Regions from separate parts of the Cohnella yongneupensis genome, predicted to be linked through region 1. Evidence: predicted binding sites of a transcription regulator. Region 1 holds the regulator's gene; the other holds the start of a gene.
What was found. The regulator LexA, encoded in region 1, represses DNA repair genes until DNA is damaged. The targets are predictions, from matches to a motif close to CGAACATATGTTCG.
Positions count from the first base shown of each region.

Region 2: a site for LexA is predicted at 2,614-2,627, ahead of ACFPQ4_RS03340 (YolD-like family protein). Genes of this name have one in related genera too.

Region 1 is NZ_JBHSNC010000056.1:238,475-257,021, forward strand. Features, by position in the region: gene ACFPQ4_RS20865 (transglycosylase domain-containing protein) at 1-1,263, shown strand, start outside; gene ACFPQ4_RS20870 (ribonuclease FAU-1 family protein) at 1,451-2,011, shown strand; gene ACFPQ4_RS20875 (YdcF family protein) at 2,093-2,677, shown strand; gene ACFPQ4_RS20880 (AAA family ATPase) at 2,753-3,730, shown strand; gene hflX (GTPase HflX) at 3,761-5,044, shown strand; gene ACFPQ4_RS20890 (methionine gamma-lyase family protein) at 5,265-6,548, shown strand; gene ACFPQ4_RS20895 (MerR family transcriptional regulator) at 6,636-7,049, shown strand; gene glnA (type I glutamate--ammonia ligase) at 7,080-8,408, shown strand; gene ACFPQ4_RS20905 (NADPH-dependent FMN reductase) at 8,567-9,109, opposite strand; gene lexA (transcriptional repressor LexA) at 9,273-9,893, opposite strand; gene yneA (cell division suppressor protein YneA) at 10,055-10,468, shown strand; gene ACFPQ4_RS20920 (DUF896 domain-containing protein) at 10,692-10,877, shown strand; gene ACFPQ4_RS20925 (hypothetical protein) at 10,924-11,445, shown strand; gene ACFPQ4_RS20930 (HAD family hydrolase) at 11,459-12,250, shown strand; gene ACFPQ4_RS20935 (1,2-dihydroxy-3-keto-5-methylthiopentene dioxygenase) at 12,341-12,880, opposite strand; gene metH (methionine synthase) at 13,027-16,479, shown strand; gene tlp (small acid-soluble spore protein Tlp) at 16,544-16,759, opposite strand; gene ACFPQ4_RS20950 (hypothetical protein) at 16,961-17,407, shown strand; gene ACFPQ4_RS20955 (DEAD/DEAH box helicase) at 17,562-18,547, shown strand, end outside.
Region 2 is NZ_JBHSNC010000010.1:112,234-116,308, forward strand. Features, by position in the region: gene ACFPQ4_RS03325 (Acb2/Tad1 domain-containing protein) at 1,092-1,304, opposite strand; gene ACFPQ4_RS03330 (hypothetical protein) at 1,601-1,912, opposite strand; gene ACFPQ4_RS03335 (hypothetical protein) at 2,009-2,206, shown strand; gene ACFPQ4_RS03340 (YolD-like family protein) at 2,240-2,530, opposite strand; gene ACFPQ4_RS03345 (hypothetical protein) at 2,970-3,323, opposite strand.

The DNA.
Region 1 (18,547 bases):
ATCGCGGTGTACGGCCCGGCGATAGAGACGGGGGACTTCTTCCCTTGGTCTACGGTGCAGGACGTTAAGCAGTGCTTCAACAACTACTGTCCGACGAACTCCAACTCGAAAAATAAATACCGCGGCGAAATTCCGATGAGCGAAGCGATCAAGGAATCGCGCAACGTGTCGGCGGTATGGTTGTTGAATCAGATCGGCGTAAAGACGGGCATGGATTTCGCGAAACGTCTGGGGATCACGCTTGATCCGCAAGATCGCAACCTGGCGATGGGGCTCGGAGGCTTGACCTATGGGGCGACGCCGCTGGAGATGGTAAATGCGTACGCCGCTTTCGCGAACGGCGGGACGCTCCAGGATCCGCATAGCATCCTGTCGATAACGGATCGCAACGGCGATTCGATCTATACGTACAAGGAGCCGAAGGCGAAACAAGTCATGTCCGAGACGACGGCGTATTACGTGACGCAGCTCATGCAAGGCGTCGTTCAGAAGGGCGGCACGGGCGTTAACGCGGCGATTAGCGGACGCACGGTCGCCGGGAAGACCGGTACGACGCAGAACGCGAACGGCGCGGGTAACCGCGACATTTGGTTCGTCGGCTATACGCCGGAATGGACGGCGGCCGTCTGGTACGGCTACGACAAGACGGACGAGACGCATCATCTGTCATCTAACAGCGGCGAAGCCGCGAAGATGTTCTCGTCGGTTATGTCCAAGGCGCTGTCCGGCAAGAAGAAGCAGTCGTTCCCGGTCCCGGAAGGCTTGAAGCCGCAGGAGAAGCTGCCGGGCATCGATGGACTAAGAGCTTCGTACGACAGTGCGGCCCACATCGTTCAGCTAGAATGGACGACGGTGGAAGGCGAAGGCATCACCTACAAAGTGTATCGCAAGGAAGCTTCCGAGGCCGATTTCAAACAGATGGCCGAAATCTCGGATTCGACTTTAGAGGATATGACGATCGAGGCCGGTAAGACGTATACGTACTACGTAACGTCGGTTCAGTCTTCGAAGAAGCTCGAGAGCGAACCTTCCGAACAGGCGACGCTTGAGATTCCGGCCGGCGAACCTGTCGTGACTCCATCGCCCGGCGAAGAAGGCGGAGAAGTCGTTCCGCCGTCGGAGGCGCCTAGCGAACAGCCTCCGGAAGGCGGAAACGGCGGCGAGGTAATCCCGCCGGTCGAATCGCCTTCGCCGAGTCCCGGAGAGGGCGAAAGCCCGACGCCGAGCGAGAGCATACCGGTCATTGAGCAGCCGAATCCTTAAACCGGAGCGACTGTTCCGAGCCTGACGAATATCGATAGCCAATGAAGTCCCGAACAGCCGAACAAGACCGGCGGTTCGGGGCTTTTTTTATTTTCGCAATGTTCGGCAGCTGCCGTTTTTGCTTGGTTCGAGGAGGTAAGTTGTGTTAGACTCGTTATATGTAGGATTGAAAAGGTAGGCTTTGCTTATGAAACGTAAATTTTCGGATCGGGCCAATTGGCGGCGAATATTGAAGAAGAGCTATGCTTGTATTCCGATGGATGAACCTCATTTCAAAGGATTCGTTACGCTGTATCGCATACACGATCTTAGGGATCCGTTGTGGAAGGAATACAATGGACGCAAAATGTGCCTCGCAGACCGCGGGTACTTATGGATGCAGCATTTTCCGCGCGGGGAGCATTTCGTCGTGACGACGATGTTCGATGACCGCGGTCAAGTGGTGCAATGGTACATCGACATTTGCAAGACGCAAGGACTAACCGATCAGCAGGTGCCGTGGTTCGACGATCTGTTCTTGGACATCGTCGTGCTGCCGAGCGGGGAGAAGCTGCTGTTGGACGAAGACGAGCTGGAAGAAGCGCTCGACGAAGGCCAAATTACGCCGCGCGATTCCGCGATGGCGCAAAAGACGGCCGCGCGGCTGCTCGAGCTGATCAATCAGAACAAATTCCCTTACTTCGACATGAGCCTGAATCACAGACGCGTTTATTTGGAGAAACTGGGCTGGGAGAAAGGAAACGGTTAAATGCGTAGGGAAACCGGGGAGAGGCCATTGGCCTCTCGTTCTGCGAAAACGAGAAAATTGCGTTCGGGATTCACCCGTCGGTTGTTGTGGGTTACTGCTGCGGGAACGTTAGCTGTAGCGGTCTGGTGTGGCGTATTGTACGCGAAAATCGTGACGTTCGGAGGCGTGCCTAGCGATGCCGAATCCGTTCGCGCGGACGTAGGTATCGTCCTAGGAGCGAGCTTGTGGGACGAAGTGCCAAGCCCGGCGCTCAAAGAACGGCTCGATTACGCGATCAAGCTGTACGATCAAGGGATGTTCTCGCATCTGATCGTTACCGGCGGCAAAGATAAGCCGACAGCCCGGTTGTCGGAAGCGGAAGGAAGCCGCGAATATTTGATCGCTCACGGAGTTCCGGACGAAGCGATCGCGATGGATAAGCTGTCCCGGGACACGTACGAGAATTTGTTGTACGCGAAGGACATTATGTCCGAGCAAGGCTGGCATTCGGCGGTCATCGTCACGCACAGTTATCATGGTTCCAGAGCCGCGGATATGGCGCGGACGCTCGACTATTCTCCCGTGCAGGTTCAAGTGACGGACTCCGAAGTGCTCAAGATCCATTATCACGAGGCTCGCGAAGTGCTTGCTTACACGAAGTGGCTCGTCCGCAAAATGTTCCTATGACTAGGGTTTGACCTGCGCGAATACATTGGTACTGCGGAATTTTCGTCCGACTAAGGCCAAGGTAGGGTGAGCGCGATGAACGCAAAAGTAGGCACATCGGGAACGATAGGATCCTCGTCATCGGCGAAGCGGCCTTCCCGGCAAATTAACGTCGTTCTGCGCAACGCGGAATCGTCGGGCGGTTACGGCGCTTTCGAAGCGCCTGCGGCGAACAAAGCGCCGCTTCCGCAGACGGGCCCGTGGATCGAGTGGCAGAAAGAGCTGGACCGCATGATCGGTCTGGATAACGTGAAGGAACTCGTTTACGAAATATACGCTTTGCTTCAGGTGTCGCAATATCGCTCCGAATCGGGGCTTCAGGCGCAACCGCAAGTGTATCATATGATTTTCAAAGGGAACCCGGGTACGGGCAAGACGACGGTTGCGCGGCTGCTCGCCAAGCTGTTCCAAGGGATGGGATTGCTCGCCAAAGGTCATCTCGTGGAAGTGGAGCGCGCGGACCTCGTAGGCGAATACATCGGACATACGGCGCTCAAGACGCGCGATCTCGTTAAGAAAGCGATCGGCGGCGTGCTGTTCATCGACGAGGCTTACAGCTTGGCGCGCGGCGGAGAGAAAGACTTCGGCAAAGAAGCGATCGATACGCTCGTCAAAGCGATGGAAGATTACAAAAATCAATTCGTTCTTATTCTTGCTGGCTACACGATGGAAATCGAAGCGTTCATGATGACGAATCCGGGTCTTCCTTCGCGATTTCCGATTCAAATCGAATTTCCGGATTACTCGATCGATCAGTTAACGCTGATCGCGGAGGGCATGATGAAGGAAAGAGAATACACGCTGCTGCCGCAGGCGTTGTTCAAGCTTCGTCAATTGCTCGCCTACGAAAAGAACGAATCGTTCTATCATTTCAGCAACGCCAGATACGTACGCAACGTGCTCGAGAGGGCGATCCGCAATCAGGCCGTGCGCCTGCTTACGACGTATCCGTCCAGCTCGCCGGGACGGCATGAGCTGATGGCGCTCAAACCCGAGGACTTGCGGGGCTTATGATCAAGCGTAATTAAGAAAGGTTGGCTCCGGATGAAAATGAGCACATACGATACGAGCGCGGAACAGCTGGAAAAAGCGATTCTCGTCAGCCTCGTCACCGACAAAGTGAAACGCTCCGGCTCGGACCCGGAGCATTCGCTCGCTGAGCTCGTATCGCTAGCCGAGACCGCAGGGGTCGAAGTGATCGGTACGCTGATGCAAAATAAAGACGTGCCGGACTCCAAGTGGTTCGTCGGAAAAGGCAAAGCGCAGGAAATCAAGGAAATGGCCGAGGAGACGGGCGCTACGACGGCGATCTTCGACCAAGAGCTGTCGGGGGCGCAAGTTCGTAACCTCGAAGTAGCGCTCGATTTGAAAATTATCGACCGCACGCAGCTTATTCTCGATATTTTCGCCGGACGGGCGAAGACGCGCGAAGGGATTTTGCAAGTCGAGCTTGCTCAATTAACGTACTTGTTGCCTCGTCTGTCCGGCCATGGCGTCAATTTGTCGCGCCTGGGCGGTGGCATCGGGACGAGAGGTCCCGGCGAGACGAAGCTCGAGATGGATCGACGCCATATTCGCGACCGGATCACCGAGCTGAAGCGTCAGCTCGAGACGGTCGTCCAACACCGCGTCCTGCATCGCGAGCGCCGGCGCAAGTCGGGCGTCGTGCAGGTCGCGTTAGTCGGCTATACGAACGCGGGCAAGTCGACGCTGCTCCGTCAGCTGACGGCTGCCGACGTCCTCGCCGAAGACAAGCTGTTCGCGACGTTGGATCCGACCTCGCGCAGCTTGACGCTGCCAAGCGGCAAAGAAGTGCTGCTCACCGACACGGTAGGCTTCATTCAAAATTTGCCGCATGATCTCGTGGCGGCTTTCCGGGCGACGCTCGAGGAAGCGAACGAAGCGGAGTTGCTGCTGCACGTCGTCGATAGCGCGTCGCAGATGCGCGAGCGTCAGCAACATGTCGTCGAAGAAGTGCTGCAAGAACTCGGAGCCGGCGGTAAAGCTACGCTTACCGTCTATAACAAAATCGATCAATGCGGTGAGGACGTGCTGGCTTTGTTGCCCGGCGGTCCGGACGTCATTCGGGTTAACGCGTTCTCGGAACAGGATTTGGCGCAATTGCGGGAAGCGATAGAAGATCGGATACTCGGCGACGTGGCGCAATTCCGCATTCCGGCTTCGCGCGGCGATTTGGCGGCGCTCGCGTATCGCGTCGGTGAAGTGACGGAGCAAGACACCGACGACGACGATCTGATCCTCACGATTCGCTTGAACCCTGCCGATATGGAAAAACGCGGCCGCGCGCTCGAAGAGTACCGGGTTTAAAACGACCTTGGCAAGCGCGTTGCTTGTGTATTTGGGCACGGTAACCGTCTTAAGGCGCGATTTTTGTTAATGACGCTACATTTTCGGGTTATCACTTGTAAACAAATGTAAGTTGATCTAACGTAAATATCGGAACCGTCTCTCGAATGGATATCGTACGGATTCGGAGACCGGTTTGTTCGTTGCGCTGCAACGGATACATAAGAAGGGAAGACAGGTTATGCAGGACGGCAACAAGCAACGATTTGACGAGGCGTGGGAGCAATGGGCCGATGCGGCGGAGGAACAAGTCGCCGGGCGGTTTCGGCAACTGGATCGCATTGTCGAGCGCAATCAGTGGAAAGTTATACGGGCGTTTCAGAATCATAAGGTGAGCGATTACCATTTTGCCGGTTCGACGGGTTACGGCTACAACGATCGCGGACGCGAAGTGCTTGATCTCGTGTACGCGGACGTGTTCGGCGCGGAATCCGCGATCGTCCGGCCGCATCTCGTGTCGGGAACGCACACGATATCGGCTGCGTTATTCGGTATATTGCGGCCGGGAGACGAGCTCGTATTCGTTACCGGCAAGCCTTACGACACGTTGCATAAAGTAATCGGCAAACCGGGCGACGGTACCGGATCGCTCGCCGACTGGGGCATTCGCTCGACGTTCGTGCCGCTGTTAAGCGACGGGGGAGTCGATTGGGAAGGCGTTGCCGCGGCGACAACGGAGCGCACGAAAGTGTTCGCCATCCAGCGCTCGAGAGGCTATGATTGGCGGCCTTCGTTCTCGGTCGGACAGATCGGGGACATGGTCAGCCGCTTGAAAGACTTGCGTCCGCAGGCTTCCGTGTTCGTCGATAACTGTTACGGCGAATTTACGGAAGAGCGCGAACCGACCGAAGTCGGCGTCGACCTCATTGCCGGCTCGCTGATCAAAAATCCCGGAGGCGGGCTTGCTTCGAGCGGAGGATACATCGCGGGTCGCGCCGATCTGGTCGAGCTTGCGGCATTCCGCTTGACCGCACCGGGCATCGGCGGCGAAGTCGGAGCGATGCTAGGCACGACGCGCGCGATCTACCAAGGCTTGTTCCTAGCGCCGCTGTTAGTCGGGCAAGCGGTAAAGGGCAGTATTTTCGCGGCGGCGGTATTCGGCAATCTCGGCTTCGAGACGCATCCGAAGTGGGACGATCCAAGGACCGATTTGATCCAAGCGATCCGCTTCGGCAAGCCAGATCCGCTTATTCACTTCGTGCAGGCGATCCAGCAAGCGGCAGCCGTCGACTCGCACGTCGTACCGGAACCATGGGACATGCCGGGCTATGAGCATCCCGTAATCATGGCGGCGGGAACGTTCATCCAAGGCGGCAGTCTGGAGCTGTCGGCGGATGCTCCGATCAGGGAACCCTACATTGCTTACATGCAAGGCGGACTTACTTATGCGCATGTGAAGTTAGCTGTACAGCGGGTTTTGTCGGTTTTCAGCGAACGCGGATATTTGAAAGATCTCGCCCAATAAAACCTTACATGCCTTGACATGTTTTTGCTACGAGGATACAATGTAAGTGATTTCAAAAACAACAGTCAACTGGAAGGTTGGTATGACATGGGCGACGAGATTCGCAGGAATATGGCGTTGTTTCCGATCGGCATCGTAATGAAGCTGACCGACCTGACCGCCCGCCAAATCCGATACTACGAACAACATGAGTTAATCCAGCCCGCTCGCACGGACGGCAATCAGCGGCTGTTTTCTTTCAATGACGTAGAACGTCTTATGGAGATTAAATCGCTGATCGAGAAGGGCGTCAATATCGCGGGAATCAAGCAAGTCATGAATCCTGTCGGGCAGGGCGAGAGCGATGCGACGATTATTAACGAGCAGTCGGAAGTTAAGCGTCGCGAGATGTCCGATTCTCAGCTGCATCGCATGCTGAAGCAACAGCTCATGCAAGGCAAACGTCCAGGTCAAGTTTCTTTGATCCAAGGCGAACTATCGCGCTTTTTCAAAAACAAATAAAACGGCTGATGCCCAATCTAGGAGGCTGTCATGAGCTACACTCGCGAAGATATTAAGCGGATCGCCAAGGAACAGAACGTACGGTTCATCAGACTTCAATTCACGGACCTTCTCGGCACGATCAAGAACGTCGAGATTCCGGTAAGCCAGCTGGACAAAGCGCTCGATAACAAAATGATGTTCGACGGCTCCTCGATCGAAGGATACGTTCGGATCGAAGAATCCGATATGTATTTGTACCCGGATTTGAGCACGTGGGTCGTATTCCCTTGGGTAACGCAAGATCGCGTCGCTCGCCTCATTTGCGACATCTATATGCCGGACGGCACTCCGTTCGCGGGCGACCCTCGCGGCATTCTGAAGCGTGCGCTGCAAGAAGCTGAAGATATGGGCTTCTCGACGATGAACGTAGGACCTGAACCTGAGTTTTTCTTGTTCCAGACGGACGAGAAGGGTAACCCGACTATGGAACTGAACGACCAAGGCGGATATTTCGACCTTGCGCCGACCGACCTAGGCGAGAACTGCCGACGCGATATCGTGCTCATGCTCGAGGAAATGGGCTTCGAGATCGAAGCATCCCACCATGAAGTTGCGCCAGGTCAGCATGAGATCGACTTTAAATACGCAGATGCGATCAAAGCGGCTGACCAAATTCAGACGTTCAAGCTCGTCGTTAAGACGATCGCGCGTCAACATGGCTTACACGCAACATTCATGCCGAAGCCGCTGTTCGGAGTGAACGGTTCCGGTATGCATTGTCACCAATCGCTGTTCCGTGGCAACGAGAACGCGTTCTACGACGCGGACGACAAGCTCGGATTGAGCGCGATTGCTAGACAATACATGGCGGGTATTTTGAGACATGCGCGCGGATTCGCGGCTATCACTAACCCTACGGTCAACTCGTACAAACGACTTGTTCCTGGTTATGAAGCGCCTTGCTATGTGGCATGGTCCGCAAGCAACCGTAGCCCGATGATTCGGATTCCGGCATCCCGCGGCCTTAGCACGCGCATCGAAGCGCGTAACCCGGATCCTGCGGCTAACCCTTACTTGGCGCTTGCCGTCATGCTGAAAGCCGGCTTGGACGGAATCGCGAACAAAATGACTTCCCCGCCGCCGGTCGATCGCAACATCTACGTGATGAGCGAAGAAGAGCGCATCGACGCCGGCATTCCTAGCTTGCCGATCAACTTGAAGGAAGCGCTCAACGAGATGCTTCGCGACGACGTCGTCTGCGAGACGCTCGGCGATCACGCGCTTAGCCACTTCTACGAGCTCAAGGAAATCGAGTGGGACATGTACCGCACGCAAGTCCACCAATGGGAACGCGATCAATATTTGACGATGTTCTAAATCTAGATCGTATTGCTGACCGGCACCGCGATGTCTTCGGACCTTCGCGGGCCGGTTTTTTAGTTGGTGTTCGGGAAACCAAAAACAGGATGGAACAGCGATCCGATCGCTGACCCATCCTGTTTGGTTTTCTTCACGGACATTAGCTATGCGCGGGACTAAGACCTGAGTGTCTTTAACGCGCCGCTCCAAGCGACCACCTGGTCAAGCATACCGTTCAAGTTAGTCAGGTGTAGCTCGGCTGGTTTGAACACGCTGCCGTTCTCGAAATCCGTGAACAACGATAACGCTACATGGACGCGCACGTCCGCTATCGATACTTCCCCTAATATGCCCCGAAGATGCTCGGCAGCGCGGGCGCCACCTACGGAGCCATAGCTGACGATTCCCGCGGCTTTGTTGTTCCACGCTTCGCGCGCGAAATCGATCGCGTTCTTCAACGCTCCCGTGATACTGTGGTTATATTCCGCGACGACGAATACGAAGCCGTCCAAGCTTGCCAGCTTCGTATTCCATGCGGTAGCTTGTTCCGTGGCATCCGCTTCGCCAAGCAGAGGAAGCTTGTATTCAGCGATATCTACGATCTCGTAATTGGCGTCGTTGCGTCCATCGGCAATTTTCTTTACCCACTCGCCGACCTGAGGGCTGACGCGGCCTTGCCGCGTGCTTCCAAGAATGATTCCGATTTTTAACGTTGGCATATAATTCTCCTGTCGAGTGTATTTGTCGTATGTTCAGACAACTCCTATAATGTCCATGAACCGACGTTTTATGCTCGAATGCCATTTTGTCGCACAAAAAAAGAGGTTCCCCAGCCCCGGTGTACGTGGGCAATGGAGAAACCTCTAATTAGTTAAAGCATGTTTACATAAAGGAGCGAATCAGGCCGATGACTTTACCTAGGATGCTGACGTTCGGGTAACGAAGAGGCGACATGCTGGCATTCTCGGGTTGGAGACGGATATGGTCGCGTTCCTTGTAAAACGTCTTGACCGTAGCTTCATTGTCTTCCGTCATCGCGACGACGATATCGCCGTTCGTTGCGTTCGGTTGCTGGCGGACGATAACGTAGTCGCCGTCGTGGATACCGGCTTCGATCATGCTATCGCCTTGTACGGAAAGCATGAATACCGGTTGATCGCCGACCATCGTCGTCGGCAGCGGGAAGTATTCTTCGATGTTCTCCGTAGCGGTAATCGGCACGCCGGCCGTTACTTTCCCGACTAGCGGGATTTGGCGAACGGATGAGGCTAGTCCGTACATGGATTCGTCATCGCCTAGAATCTCGATCGCGCGAGGCTTCGTCGGGTCGCGGCGGATTAAGCCTTTCTTTTCTAGGCGATCCAGGTGACCGTGGACCGTGGAGCTGGAAGCGAGGCCTACAGCTTCGCCGATTTCGCGAACGGACGGGGGATAACCCTTTTCCCTAACTTCAGTCTTAATGAATTCTAAAATGGCATTTTGGCGATTGGACATCTTGGACACGCCAAGCCCTCCCTATGTATCAGTTCATGATGACAAATTATAACACAGAACTCGAGTTCGCACAAACATTCGTTCCGCCGAACAAATGTTCCAAAATTTGTTGACACGATCATGTGTTCGTGTTAATCTGATACCAGAACAAATGTTTGGGGTGAGCGTAAATGGTACATACATGGGTATCCGGATCTTCTGCTCCTGCTTCTACTATTCATAAGATGGTGGCTCCTTTGAAGCCTAGATACGCTGTTAGAACGGCTTCAGCAACGACGCGTTCGCATCGCGGTCTAGGCGTTGCACGCTCCTTGTTTATCGTGATCGCCTTTGTTATCCTGTTCAGCGGCTTTGCGTTCGCACATACGTTCGCATCGAGCGAAGCGGGCACTCCGGCATCTGCGAACGAGATTGTTATCTCCGTTGATAGCGGCGACACCCTGTGGGAATTAGCGGGTACTTATAAGAAGGACAATATGGATACACGCGAAGCCGTTCACGTGCTTATGAAGCGTAATGGACTTGCGTCCTCTTCTTTGCACACCGGACAGACGCTCGTATTGCCGGCAAAGATGCTTCCTTAACAGCATGAGAACAAAATCCGAACACATATTTATAGTTAGTAACTAGATGAACTAAGTCACCTCACAAGTAGCTAGCTTGTATGACTTTACATAAGAACACGTCATGAGAACGCATGTTCTACAGACCGGGAAACCGGTCTGTTTTTGCGTCCGCCGTTTTCTTGACAAGGCAACTGCGTTAATGTCAAAGTAGAGTAGGTATATTGAAGGGAGTGACATCGACATGGAGAAGCATATCCAACGTATTAATGAATTAGCGCGCAAAAGCAAAGCCGAAGGCTTAACGGAAGCGGAAGTCGTCGAGCGCGATCGGCTGCGGAAGGAATACTTGATCAATTTCAAGAAAAACTTCAAGCAACAGCTGGATCAAATCGAAGTCACGGATGAGAAACCAACGATTATTCACTAAATAGATCGATGGCAAACCGCAGCAGTTATTGACGAGGAGGAGCTTTATGTCCCGTTCATGGGAACGCATGGTTCAGAAAAACGCAAAGCAAGTTAACAAACGCCGTAAAAAAAACGGCAAAAAATCGATCAGCGAATCATCGTCACCGCAAGTCGACAAGTTCAAAGGCCGCAATTACGTCGTGCCGATCCTGCTTGTCATGTTGATCGCGCTCTACGTTACGTTAGCTAAACCTTGGTCGGAAGATTTCTTGACCGATCCGACTTTGTTCTGGGTGACGATCGGGTGTTATATGCTGCTCGCGCTGTTCTATTTTATGCGCCGTCCTTATTTGTCCGTTACGCGCGACATGCTGGAGACGCGTAAGTTTACCGGTTACAAGCAATTACGTCCAACGGACGTCCGCAAAATATCGATTCAACCGGGCTATGTCGTCATCGAGACGATCAAAGGCGGTAACTGGGTATTTTCTAAGCTGATGAACCGTTTCCCGATCGAACGGATGACCGAGAGACTAAAAATATACGCAGACCTGCACCATGTGGAGTGGGAACAGAAGACGAAGTGAGGAGAACTTGGGGATGTCGATTAAGGCCGTATTATTCGATCTAGACGATACGTTATTGTGGGATGAGAGAAGCGTTACGGAAGCGTTTCGTAACACGTGCAAACTAGCCGCGGAGTCGACCGGGCTTGACGAGCATGCATTGGAAGCATCCGTGCGCAAAGAAGCGCGCGCCTTATACGAAACCTACGAGACGTTCACTTTTACGCAAATGATCGGAATCAACCCGTTCGAAGCGTTATGGGGCCATTTCAAAAAAGGCGAGCATGAGATGTTCCGAAAGCTGGAGCAGCTCGCGCCGACGTACCGGACGAACGCTTGGACAGCTGGACTGGCAGCGCTTGGCGTCGATAATCCTAGTCTGGGCCAGCAACTTGCCGAGCACTTTCCGGCGCAGCGTCGCAGTCTGCCGTACGTTTATGACGAGACGTTCGCCGTGCTGGACGAGCTTCGGAAAGACTACAAGCTATTGTTACTAACGAACGGCTCGCCTGATTTGCAACAAGAGAAGCTGGACGGAATGCCGACGCTTATTCCGTACTTCGACGCGATCGTCATTTCCGGCGATTTTGGCGAAGGCAAGCCGTCGCCGCGACTGTTCGCCCATGCGACGGAACGTATCGGCATTACGGCGGAAGAAGGCGTAATGGTCGGCGACAAGCTGACGACCGACATTCTCGGGGCGAACCGAGTCGGCATGACATCGATTTGGATCAACCGGCACGAGGCGACTCGCAACGACGAGATCGTACCGAAGCATGAGATCCGCAGCTTAAACGAGCTTCCGGCGCTCTTGAAGACGCTATAACCCGCACTGACAAGGATGAAATAGCAACTCACACTAAAAGACGTATGAACCGATATCGGCTCATACGTCTTTTTGTTATGGATTCAACTATTATTTCACGAACGTCGGATCGTCGTAGCTATGCGCGATCCAGCCTTCCGTCTCGATGAAGAGGCGAACGGCTACGATCTGACGATTGTCCATCAGGGTGAAGAAGTGGGCATAACCTTCAGGTACGGAGATTACGTCGCCGGCTTCGAGCTCGACGTCGAAATAACCGATTTCTTCGTTGCCTTTAATGATGAAGATACCGCGTCCCGCCGTAATCGCGCGAACTTCGTCTTCCGTATGCGTATGCACGTTCTCGAACTTTTTAAGCAGCTCGTCGAGGTTCGGCGTTGCGTCGGACAGAGAAATAATATCCCACGTTTTGTAACCGCGTCTGTCGGCAAGGTCGCGAATTTCCGTATCGAAGGTGGATAGAATTTCGCTCTTGTCCTCGTCGGTCAGCGCGAACTTCTCTTGCAGGTGCGCAGGCAGCTTGGAAGGGTCCCAGTGCTCGTAAAGCACGTCTTGTTTGCTCAGAAACTCGCGTACTTCTTGTTCGCCGCTAATACGCTCGTTCGTATTGCGGATCCGAATTTCAGCCATCGTTAATTCCTCTTTTCCCAATGTGAATTAGTGCCTTAATTATAAACGATATTCCGATGCATGTCGATTGTGCACCTTTTCGTCCCATCCTGATTCTGTTACTATAGAATTTAATGATTTGACAGACGGGAGAAGCGATTCTAATTATGACTTTAACGCATATCAAACCTTCTCTGCAAGAGGAGCTAACCAAACGCATCCTTATTCTTGACGGCGCTATGGGCACGATGATCCAGCAAGCGGATTTGACCGCGAACGACTTCGGAAGCGAGGATTTGGACGGCTGCAACGAGATTCTCGTATTGACTAGACCGGACGTCATCCAAAGCATTCACGAAGCGTATTTGGCCGCGGGTTCCGATATTATCGAGACGAATACGTTCGGCGCGACCAGCATCGTGCTGCAGGAATACGATATTCCTGAAAAAGCGAGAGAGATCAATCTTGCGGCTGCGAAGCTAGCACGCGCGGCTTGCGATAAATATTCGACGCCGGATAAGCCGCGGTTCGTGGCCGGCGCGCTCGGACCGACGACGAAGACGCTGTCCGTCACCGGCGGCGTCACGTTCGACGAGCTTGTCGTAAGTTATCGCGAGCAAGTCGTGGCGCTCATCGAGGGTGATGTAGACGTCATCTTGATCGAGACTTCCCAGGATACGTTAAACGTTAAGGCGGCGAGCATCGCCGTTCGCCAAGCGTACGAAGAGACGGGCGTGACGCTACCGATCATGATCAGCGGCACGATCGAGCCGATGGGCACGACGCTCGCGGGCCAGAACATCGAGTCTTTCTACGTGTCGCTCGAGCATCTGAAGCCGATCTCGATCGGTCTTAACTGCGCGACGGGACCGGAATTCATGCGCGATCATCTGCGGACGCTGTCCGGCATCGCAAGAGCAGCCGTCAGCTGCTATCCGAACGCGGGGTTGCCGGACGAGAACGGGCATTATCATGAATCGCCGGAATCGCTAGCGAAGAAGCTGCTGGCGTTCGCGGAGCAGGGCTGGATTAACATCGCCGGCGGTTGCTGCGGAACGACTCCCGCGCATATGGCCGCTTTGGCGAAAGTAATGGAAGGCGTCACTCCTCGTGCAATGGTCGGGCAACATCCGCCTGCCGTATCCGGCATCGAGACCGTCTATATCGAGGATGACAATCGACCGATCATGATCGGCGAGCGGACGAACATTTCCGGCTCGCGGAAGTTCAAGCGGCTCATCAAGGAAGAGAAATTCGACGAAGCTTCCGATATCGCGCGTGCCCAGGTGAAGGGCGGCGCGCAAATTATCGATATTAACTTGCAGGATACCGATATCGACGAGGAATACGCGGTCAATCAATTTTTGCCGATGGTCACGAAGAAGATCAAAGCGCCGCTTATGCTCGATTCGACCTACGATCATATTATCGAACTAGGTCTTAAATATTCGCAAGGCAAGGCAATCATCAACTCGATTAACTTGGAAGACGGCGAATCGAAGTTCGAGAAAATTTTGCCGCTCATCCATCAGTACGGAGCGGCTGTCGTCTGCATTCTGATCGACGAGCGGGGACAAGCGGTATCTCGCGAAGCGAAAATGGAAGTGGCTACGCGCTCTTATGAGCTCCTAACGGGTAAATATGGGATGCAGCCGGACGATATTATTTTCGACCCGAATATGTTCCCGATCGGCTCGGGTGACCCGCAATATATCGGATCCGCCGTCGAGACGATCGAAGGCATCCGGATGATCAAAGAGAAGTACCCGCGCGCGAAAACGATTCTCGGCCTAAGCAACATCTCGTTCGGTTTGCCGGACGCAGGCCGCGAAGTGCTGAACTCCGTCTATCTCTACCATTGCACGAAAGCCGGTCTCGACTACGCGATCGTGAATACCGAGAAACTCGAGCGTTACGCGTCCATTCCGGAACACGAGCGCAAGCTGGCGGAAGCGCTCATCTACGACACGAACGACGAGACGCTCGCCGCGTTCGTCGCGGCTTTCCGCGACAAGAAAGTCGAGAAGAAGGTCAAAGCATCAAACCTGACGCTAGAAGAACGGTTATCCGGTTATGTGGTCGAAGGAAGCAAGGACGGACTCCCGGCCGATATCGACGCGGCTCTGCAGAAGTATGCTCCGCTCGAAATCATCAACGGTCCGCTTATGGCGGGGATGGAAGAAGTCGGCCGTCTATTTAACAACAATGAGCTAATCGTAGCCGAAGTGCTGCAGAGCGCGGAAGTAATGAAAGCGTCCGTTGCGCAGCTCGAGCCGCACATGGAGAAAGACGAGTCGGCCGTCAAAGGCAAAATCCTGCTCGCGACCGTTAAAGGCGACGTGCACGATATTGGCAAAAACCTCGTCGAGATCATTTTGTCCAACAACGGCTACAAGATCGTGAACCTCGGCATCAAAGTGCCGCCGGAGCAAATTATCGAAGCGGCTCGCGCGGAGAAACCGGATGCGATCGGCCTCTCCGGCTTGCTCGTCAAGTCGGCTCAGCAGATGGTCATAACGGCGCAAGATTTGCGCACGGCGGGCATCGATGCTCCGATATTGGTAGGCGGGGCGGCGCTGACCCGCAAGTTCACCAAAAACCGTATCGCGCCAGAGTACGACGGAATCGTCATGTACGCGAAAGACGCGATGGACGGACTCGATATCGCGAATAAGCTGGGCGATCCCGCGCATCGGAAACGCATTACCGAAGAGCATTGGGCAGAGCAGAAAGCGCTGGCCGAGCAAGCGGAGCAACCGAAGGTGCTGCCGGAGCTCACGCGGGCCCGCCGTTCGGAAATTTCGCAGGACGCGCCGATCTTCAAGGCGCCGGACTTCGAGCGTCACGTAATCCGCGATTATCCGCTTAATCACGTTATACCGTACGTCAACTTGCAAATGCTGCTCGGTCATCACCTCGGCTTGAAAGGCAACGTCGAAGAATTGCTCGCCGCGGGCGACGAGCGGACGGTCAACTTGAAAGCGACGGTCGACGAGATCATGTCCCTGTCGCAACAACATGGTTGGCTGAAGCCGCAAGCGATGTACCGCTTCTTCCCGGCGCAGTCGGAAGGCAACGATATTCTCGTCTACGATCCGGAGGACACGACCCGCGTGCTGAAGCGGTTCTCGTTCCCGCGCCAGCAAGTCGCGCCGTTCTTGTGCTTGGCGGACTTCCTGAAATCCGTGGAAAGCGGCATTATGGATACGGTCGGCTTCCTCGTCGTTACGGCGGGCCAAGGCGCCCGCGAGCAGGGCGAGAAGTGGAAGGAGAGCGGCGATTACCTGCGCTCCCACGCGCTGCTGGCGACCGCGCTCGAAGTCGCGGAAGGCTTGGCGGAGCGCGTGCATCAGATCATGCGCGACAGCTGGGGTTTCCCGGATCCGGTAGAGATGACGATGAAGCAACGGTTCGGCGCAAGATACCAGGGCATTCGCGTATCGTTCGGTTACCCGGCGTGCCCGGATCTCGAGGATCAAGGTCCGCTGTTCGAACTGATGAAGCCCGAAGATATCGGCGTTCATCTGACGGAAGGCTTCATGATGGAGCCTGAAGCTTCCGTATCGGCGATGGTGTTCGCGCATCCCGAGGCGCAATATTTTAACGTGGAAAAGGTTTAAGAGATACGAAACCCCGAAGTCGACCCGCATGGACAAGGCGGACGGCTTCGGGGTTTTATCGCGTTTATTGGTTTTGTTCGTCTTGTATTTCGCTTTCCATGCCTTCAACCGCTTGGCGGCGTCTGGCGTTTTTGCTCGCTAGCTGCTCTTGTTCCTGGTCGCCGAGCTCCGCCGCGTGCTCATCCAAGTAGTGCTCCGTCTCGCTGATGTTGTCGAGCGTGTTTGCCTTTGCGTTTTGAAGCTTGCTTACGTTGTCGGACCGATCGTCCGGCTTAGCCATTTTCAACTCTCCTTTAGATCATATCGGGTTGTTGGCCCGTCGAATAGGATGCCGTGAATTCGTGCGGTCTATACGGCGCATTATGCCCGAAGAAAAATAATATGCCGTTAACGTCCCCGAGCAACGTTGCTGACAGTGATCGCTTACGCTGGAAGCGGGAGCAGGAAATGCTCTCGGGAAGGACGGATGAAGCATGGATACATGTTCTCATTTGTTGTTCGGGGCGACGCTGGCGGCCATGGCGCTCAAACGCAATATAGACGATGGCGATCGTTGCACGCGTTGCCGGGATTATGGTGGTTTCGCTGGCAAATCGTCGCGCAAACCGACGAAGGGTTCGAGTTCGGGTGGATCGTCGGAAATCGGCTCGTTCCGGCTCGGGCATTGCCTCCGTGTTCGCAGCACCCTTGCATAGAAGCTTCGCGCGACGTGCCGTCTGTTCGTACGCTTATCGATTTCGCGAAGCGCAAATACGTCGTTTGGACGGTCGGATCGGACGGAAAATATGCGGTCACGTGGACCGACTTGCGTTTTTGGCGGGAGCTGGAGTGGCCGTATCGCGCGGAAGTCGTGCTGGATCCGCAGTTCAACGTGCTTGAGCATCATATCGGTTGGCATAAACGGGCGTGGCAATATCCTTACGTTTAAGGGCGAGTGAATGAAGCGAATTTTCAAAAAAGTTTCCCGGGAAAGCGCAGGAGACGACAAGTTTGTCGAAAACGGGCCGCAAGGCTCGTTTTCCATTGCTGGGCGAACATATATTCTGTACAATAGAGGAAAACGATCCGGTAGGAGAAATGCCATGAATCCGTGGACGGAAAAAGCGGAATCGGTGGACGAATGGCTCGGTTTGCTTAAATCCAAGCCCGAGTTAATGGATAACGTAACGTACTGGCATACGCAGCCGGCGAGACCGGCGCGTTCGGTGCCGTTGCCTGCTTATATACATCCGAAGCTGTCCGAAGCGCTTAGGAGCAAAGGAATAACGGAGCTGTATACGCATCAATCGGCGTCCTTTCAAGCGGTGACCGAGGGCCGGCACGTCGTGACCGTCACGCCGACGGCGTCGGGGAAGACGCTCTGCTACAACTTGCCCGTTCTGCAGACGCTGCTCTCGGACGATAGCGCGCGGGCGCTCTATCTATTCCCCACGAAGGCGCTGGCGCAAGACCAGGTCGCCGAGCTTCAGCAGCTTGCCGATCTGATGGAAGTAGACATCAAGACGCATACGTACGACGGCGATACGCCGCCGACCGTGCGCACGGCGATCCGCAACGCGGGACATATCGTCGTTACGAATCCAGACATGCTGCATTCGGCGATTTTGCCGCATCATACGAAGTGGGTCAAGCTGTTCGAAAATATTAAATATATAATTATCGACGAGCTGCACTCTTACCGCGGCGTATTCGGCAGTCACGTCGCGAATGTCATTCGGCGGTTGAAGCGGATTTGCAAGTTTTACGGCAGCAACCCGCAATTTCTGTGCGCGTCGGCGACGATCCGTAATCCGCTCGAGCACGCGGAGCGCTTAATCGGTGAACCGGTCGCACTAGTCGACGACAACGGCGCCCCGACCGGGGAGAAGCACATGGTGTTCTACAACCCGCCCGTCGTCAACCAACAGCTTGGCATCCGTCGCAGCAGCGTGCTCGAATCGCAGAAGCTGGCGGCGCTGTTGCTCAAGAGCGGCATCCAGACGATCGTGTTCGCGCGCAGCCGAGTTAGGGTCGAGATTTTGCTCACTTACTTGCAGGAGCTCGTCAAGGGCGAGCTCGGCAAGAAATC
Region 2 (4,075 bases), on a different contig from region 1:
ATTTTCGCTTGAGGATTTGCACCCCCCTGCCCCTCCGCACTTGTCCGAGTGGGTTCGCACTGGGTTGGACTAACGCGCCTCTACACGGCTCACAGCGCGTCAAAATGAGCAAAGAAAAAAGCCGCTCAGTTGAGCGACTTGTGTCAAATGGTAACTTGCGCTGCGTTCTCTGGGTCTGTGCTTAACGCCGCACGTTTTCGGGGACCGGAGTTATCGCGCAAGTTTTATTCATAGTGGGCAAGGATTTGCACCTTGCATAGTAACGACTCGACCGCACACCTGTGTCGTTTACCGCGCCAGCCGTTTTTAAGCAGGTGCGTATGTCTACCTATTCCACCACCACTATCCTTAATTATCTCACTTTATTGCCAAACCCTCCATCCTCAGTCGCAGTCTTCCGATCGTGACATCGCTTAGCCATCGGTTGATGGTTCATCGGATCCCAGAACAGAACAGGATCTCCTCGATGCGGTACGATATGGTCTGTCACATTAGCCGCCAGCGGTACGACCAACAACTTGCAGTCAGCGCATGCACACAGCGGGTTCTTCTTTAGGTACCGTCTGCTGTACTGCTGCCACTTATAGTTGTAGCCCCGGTCGTTAGCCGTTCCACGTTGCCTCTCTTGCTTCTTCTGAACCAATGCCGCGCATTCGGTACAATAGCGCTCAACAGTTAGGTTGGGGCAGCCGGCTTTACCGCATGGCCGTGGGTTTCTTGCTGGCATTCGATCACGTCCCTATACATTGTTCGATCGCTTACGTTTGCAAGATCGACTCCAATAAACAAACCGTAGTCACATGCGCTTATACTTGATCCTCCAGGATTTGAACACCATCGCTGTCCTATTGAATTACCTAGCAATGTAGCTCCACATTTAGGACATCGTTCGGTCGTCCATTCCCCGCGTAGATCCTCATTAGGTTCACTCATGCGCATTCTCCTTTCAACGTCGTACCTTATCGAAAGCCTTCTCGATCCTATCCAATAACCAATAAAGCGCTCGATGTATCCTCGTTGCTTTTATCAGCGCCTTTACCGCTTTCCGCAGCTCTTCTTGTCGAGCGATAAAGCTGTCATGGTCCATATGATCACTCATTCCTAGCAATAGCTGCATTAGCCCAGAATACCGACTGTTCGAGATTGGTGATCGACAATGCTCTTTCTCGAGAGTCAGGCGCTAGATCGGCAATGAGATAAGCGAGCTCCTTTGCCTTATCACGAATAGCCTCGTACTTCAGCGGTTGCCCTTCCTTTGGAGCGTGATAACTGAAATTATTCTCGATTACCAGATTCGGTTTCATTGAACATTCCTCCTAATGGGATATTTGTATATGAAAAAAGCCGCCCTTAGAGGACGACTCGAATTATCGCTTTTTGCACGTATTATCAGACATATATATAAAGTTATCTTTTAAATATCTTTATAGTATATATCTTTGTCCTACAATTGCAGTACAAAGTGTCCTACAAATACAGGACGCAAACTGTACTACAAATACAGGACAGACTGTCCTACAATTACAGTACACCTCTACTGTCCTACAATTGCAGGACAGATGCGGTTAAAATGATCAAAATAAAAAGCACCCGAAGGTGCCTAGAATGATCCATTAATTCTTCCCAAGAGAAGAGTTATATTCTTAATATCAGAAAAATTAGCAGATTCAATTTCATTTTTCTTTTCGTTCAAAAAAGTAATTCTCTCTCGCAACTTCGCCAAATATCCACTATATTCTTCATACACTGGACCTTCTTTGGCGCCTTCACTTTCAATAATCGAGTATAAGTCTTTATGTTGCTCGAGATTCTGCAATTCTTCTCGAATATCAAAGGACTTCCCATCTGCAAACGTGTATATACTTTTTAATCTCGCATTAAGTTGCTCCTGTACCCTACTCAGTTGACTCAATCGTCTCACCTCCCACCACAACTATACAACATCTTCCAATTTTCTGCATAGTGTGATATTTTCAGGGAGAAATAACAAGATGACTGGAGGTCAATAATGTTACGTCTCGTCGGTAAGATCCTTAAGACAAATGAGCAGATCCAAGATGCGATCGATAACCAGATTGCGGTTAACGTCTGGCAGAACGGCAGCTATATTGATCAAGGTGGTCTTATCCAGCGTCAAACAGATGATGTTGTAGTAATCGATGGAGATTTCTTTTTAAAAGCCACTTGCGAGTTTCGTACTCGCTAAGTGGTTCTTTTTTTGCAAAGAAAAAGCGCCCGGTTAGGCGCCAATGATAGATGCTCCGATTATGTCATCCACCTTAAACCGCTCGCCATCAATCAGGAATGTGCGAGTGTACGGATCCACCTTATCGACTACACCGATCGCCAAGCAATCCTCGTATTCATGGTATAGCTTAAACTCTGCTACCGAACGCAGCCCGAGCGACTCCATGAGAACCCTCATAAACTCCTCGAGCTCTTGATCATCAAGTGTCGGGCGAGTGCGTCGCGGCTTCAAGTCCGCATTGTTCAGCGCGATGATCCGCTCCTTGTGCTCCGGCAGCATCATTCGCGATGACTCCCAGAATCCATTACCTTCGAGTTTGTGTCCCATGAGATCACCCTTTAGAGATTTGGTGTTCTCATTATACACGAACAAACGTTCTTGTATCCAATCTTATTTTTCGATACATCGAAACCGTCAAAAAGCACTCAGCTGCATTGGCTTAATCAGGCCGCCGCCTTGATGCGAACCTTCCGGATTGGTTGTCGTTTAACGGCTTCGATCTAAGAACGACCATTACCCCAGCAACCATTACCAGTGGCGGCCAGAGCCTCAGAAAGGAGTGTGCACCTCGCGCTCTGGTTTTCCCCTATCCAGAAACGTCATGTCGTCGAGGTGTCTTGGGGCAGGTGTGGAGTAACGAATATACGAGAGGTGCATGACGCCGGCTCAACGCCCGGTCAGGATCTCTCAGGGATAAGCAATGGAGCGGCCGGCGGGAACCCTAGCCTGAAATTCTTTCTTTCCAGTGCAGTTTTCTATGGCAATTAGAACAGAGCACACAGCACTTTTCAATCTCAGCTAAGATTGATTCTCTTCCCTTGCCAAGCCTGAGGCACTGAGCTATGTCAAAACTTTTTGTTGTAGGATCTCGGTGGTGAAAATCCAAGGCAGCGGGATGATTCTCGGAGCATAACTCACATTTTAGCTTAGACTTATATTCCTCAAGCCACCGTTTAATTTCATTTTTATATTCCTTCGCCTTGCGCATCACTTCGCGTTTATTCTTTTCGTAGTGTTTTCTCTTGTATTCGATTTGTTTTTCTTTATTAGCTTCCTTCCATTCCCTAGAAGACATAAAGTATCTCCTGCTAGTACCTCTGTAATAAGCCGACAGCGTTCCATCGTGGGCCGCAGCCCTCCGGTATACGCTGCCGACCTAAAGCCTCGTATGCCCTCCTCTCATGGATCGTCGCACACAATACATTGACAAGTTACATACGAGATCAGGAAACCGCCGTCGGAGCTTTCACCGCAATAGAAAAAGCCGACCTATTGGCCGGCTCGGTTCGTGCGCCGCGGATCGTGTCCGCGAGTCGCAACCAGTATGAACGGGGCATGCATGCCCCCGCGGTGTCCTCTGTTCGGTTTCCCGATGATATAAATATAACAGGTTAAAAGTCCAACAACACGCAAGTAACCCGAATTAATTCAACAAAAAAGCATCACGAAAAAAAATTATATTATAGGGTACTGCGGAGAATTGTTGTTGCCATTGATTTTGAATAATCGTTTTGCTTCGATATTAAAGCATCGACGGCACAACTTGAATTCCCGTCTAGAATGATGATCCCTATGGAACCCGACTGCTGCCTCGATTGCAGAAAAGCCAATCCAAGCTGTATCGTATATGTAATCCATCGGATCGTTGTTCTCGTCATACTCCTCGTAACTCTTCGCAAGAACCACTAAGGAGCAGCTATCCTTATGTAATGTAAGACGATTGGTCCGTTGCTCGTATTTAAGCCAACAATTGATCGTCATGGGAATAATCACTCCTCATGTCGAATGGTACCACAAATTTAGATTTCAAAGAACAATATATGTAAA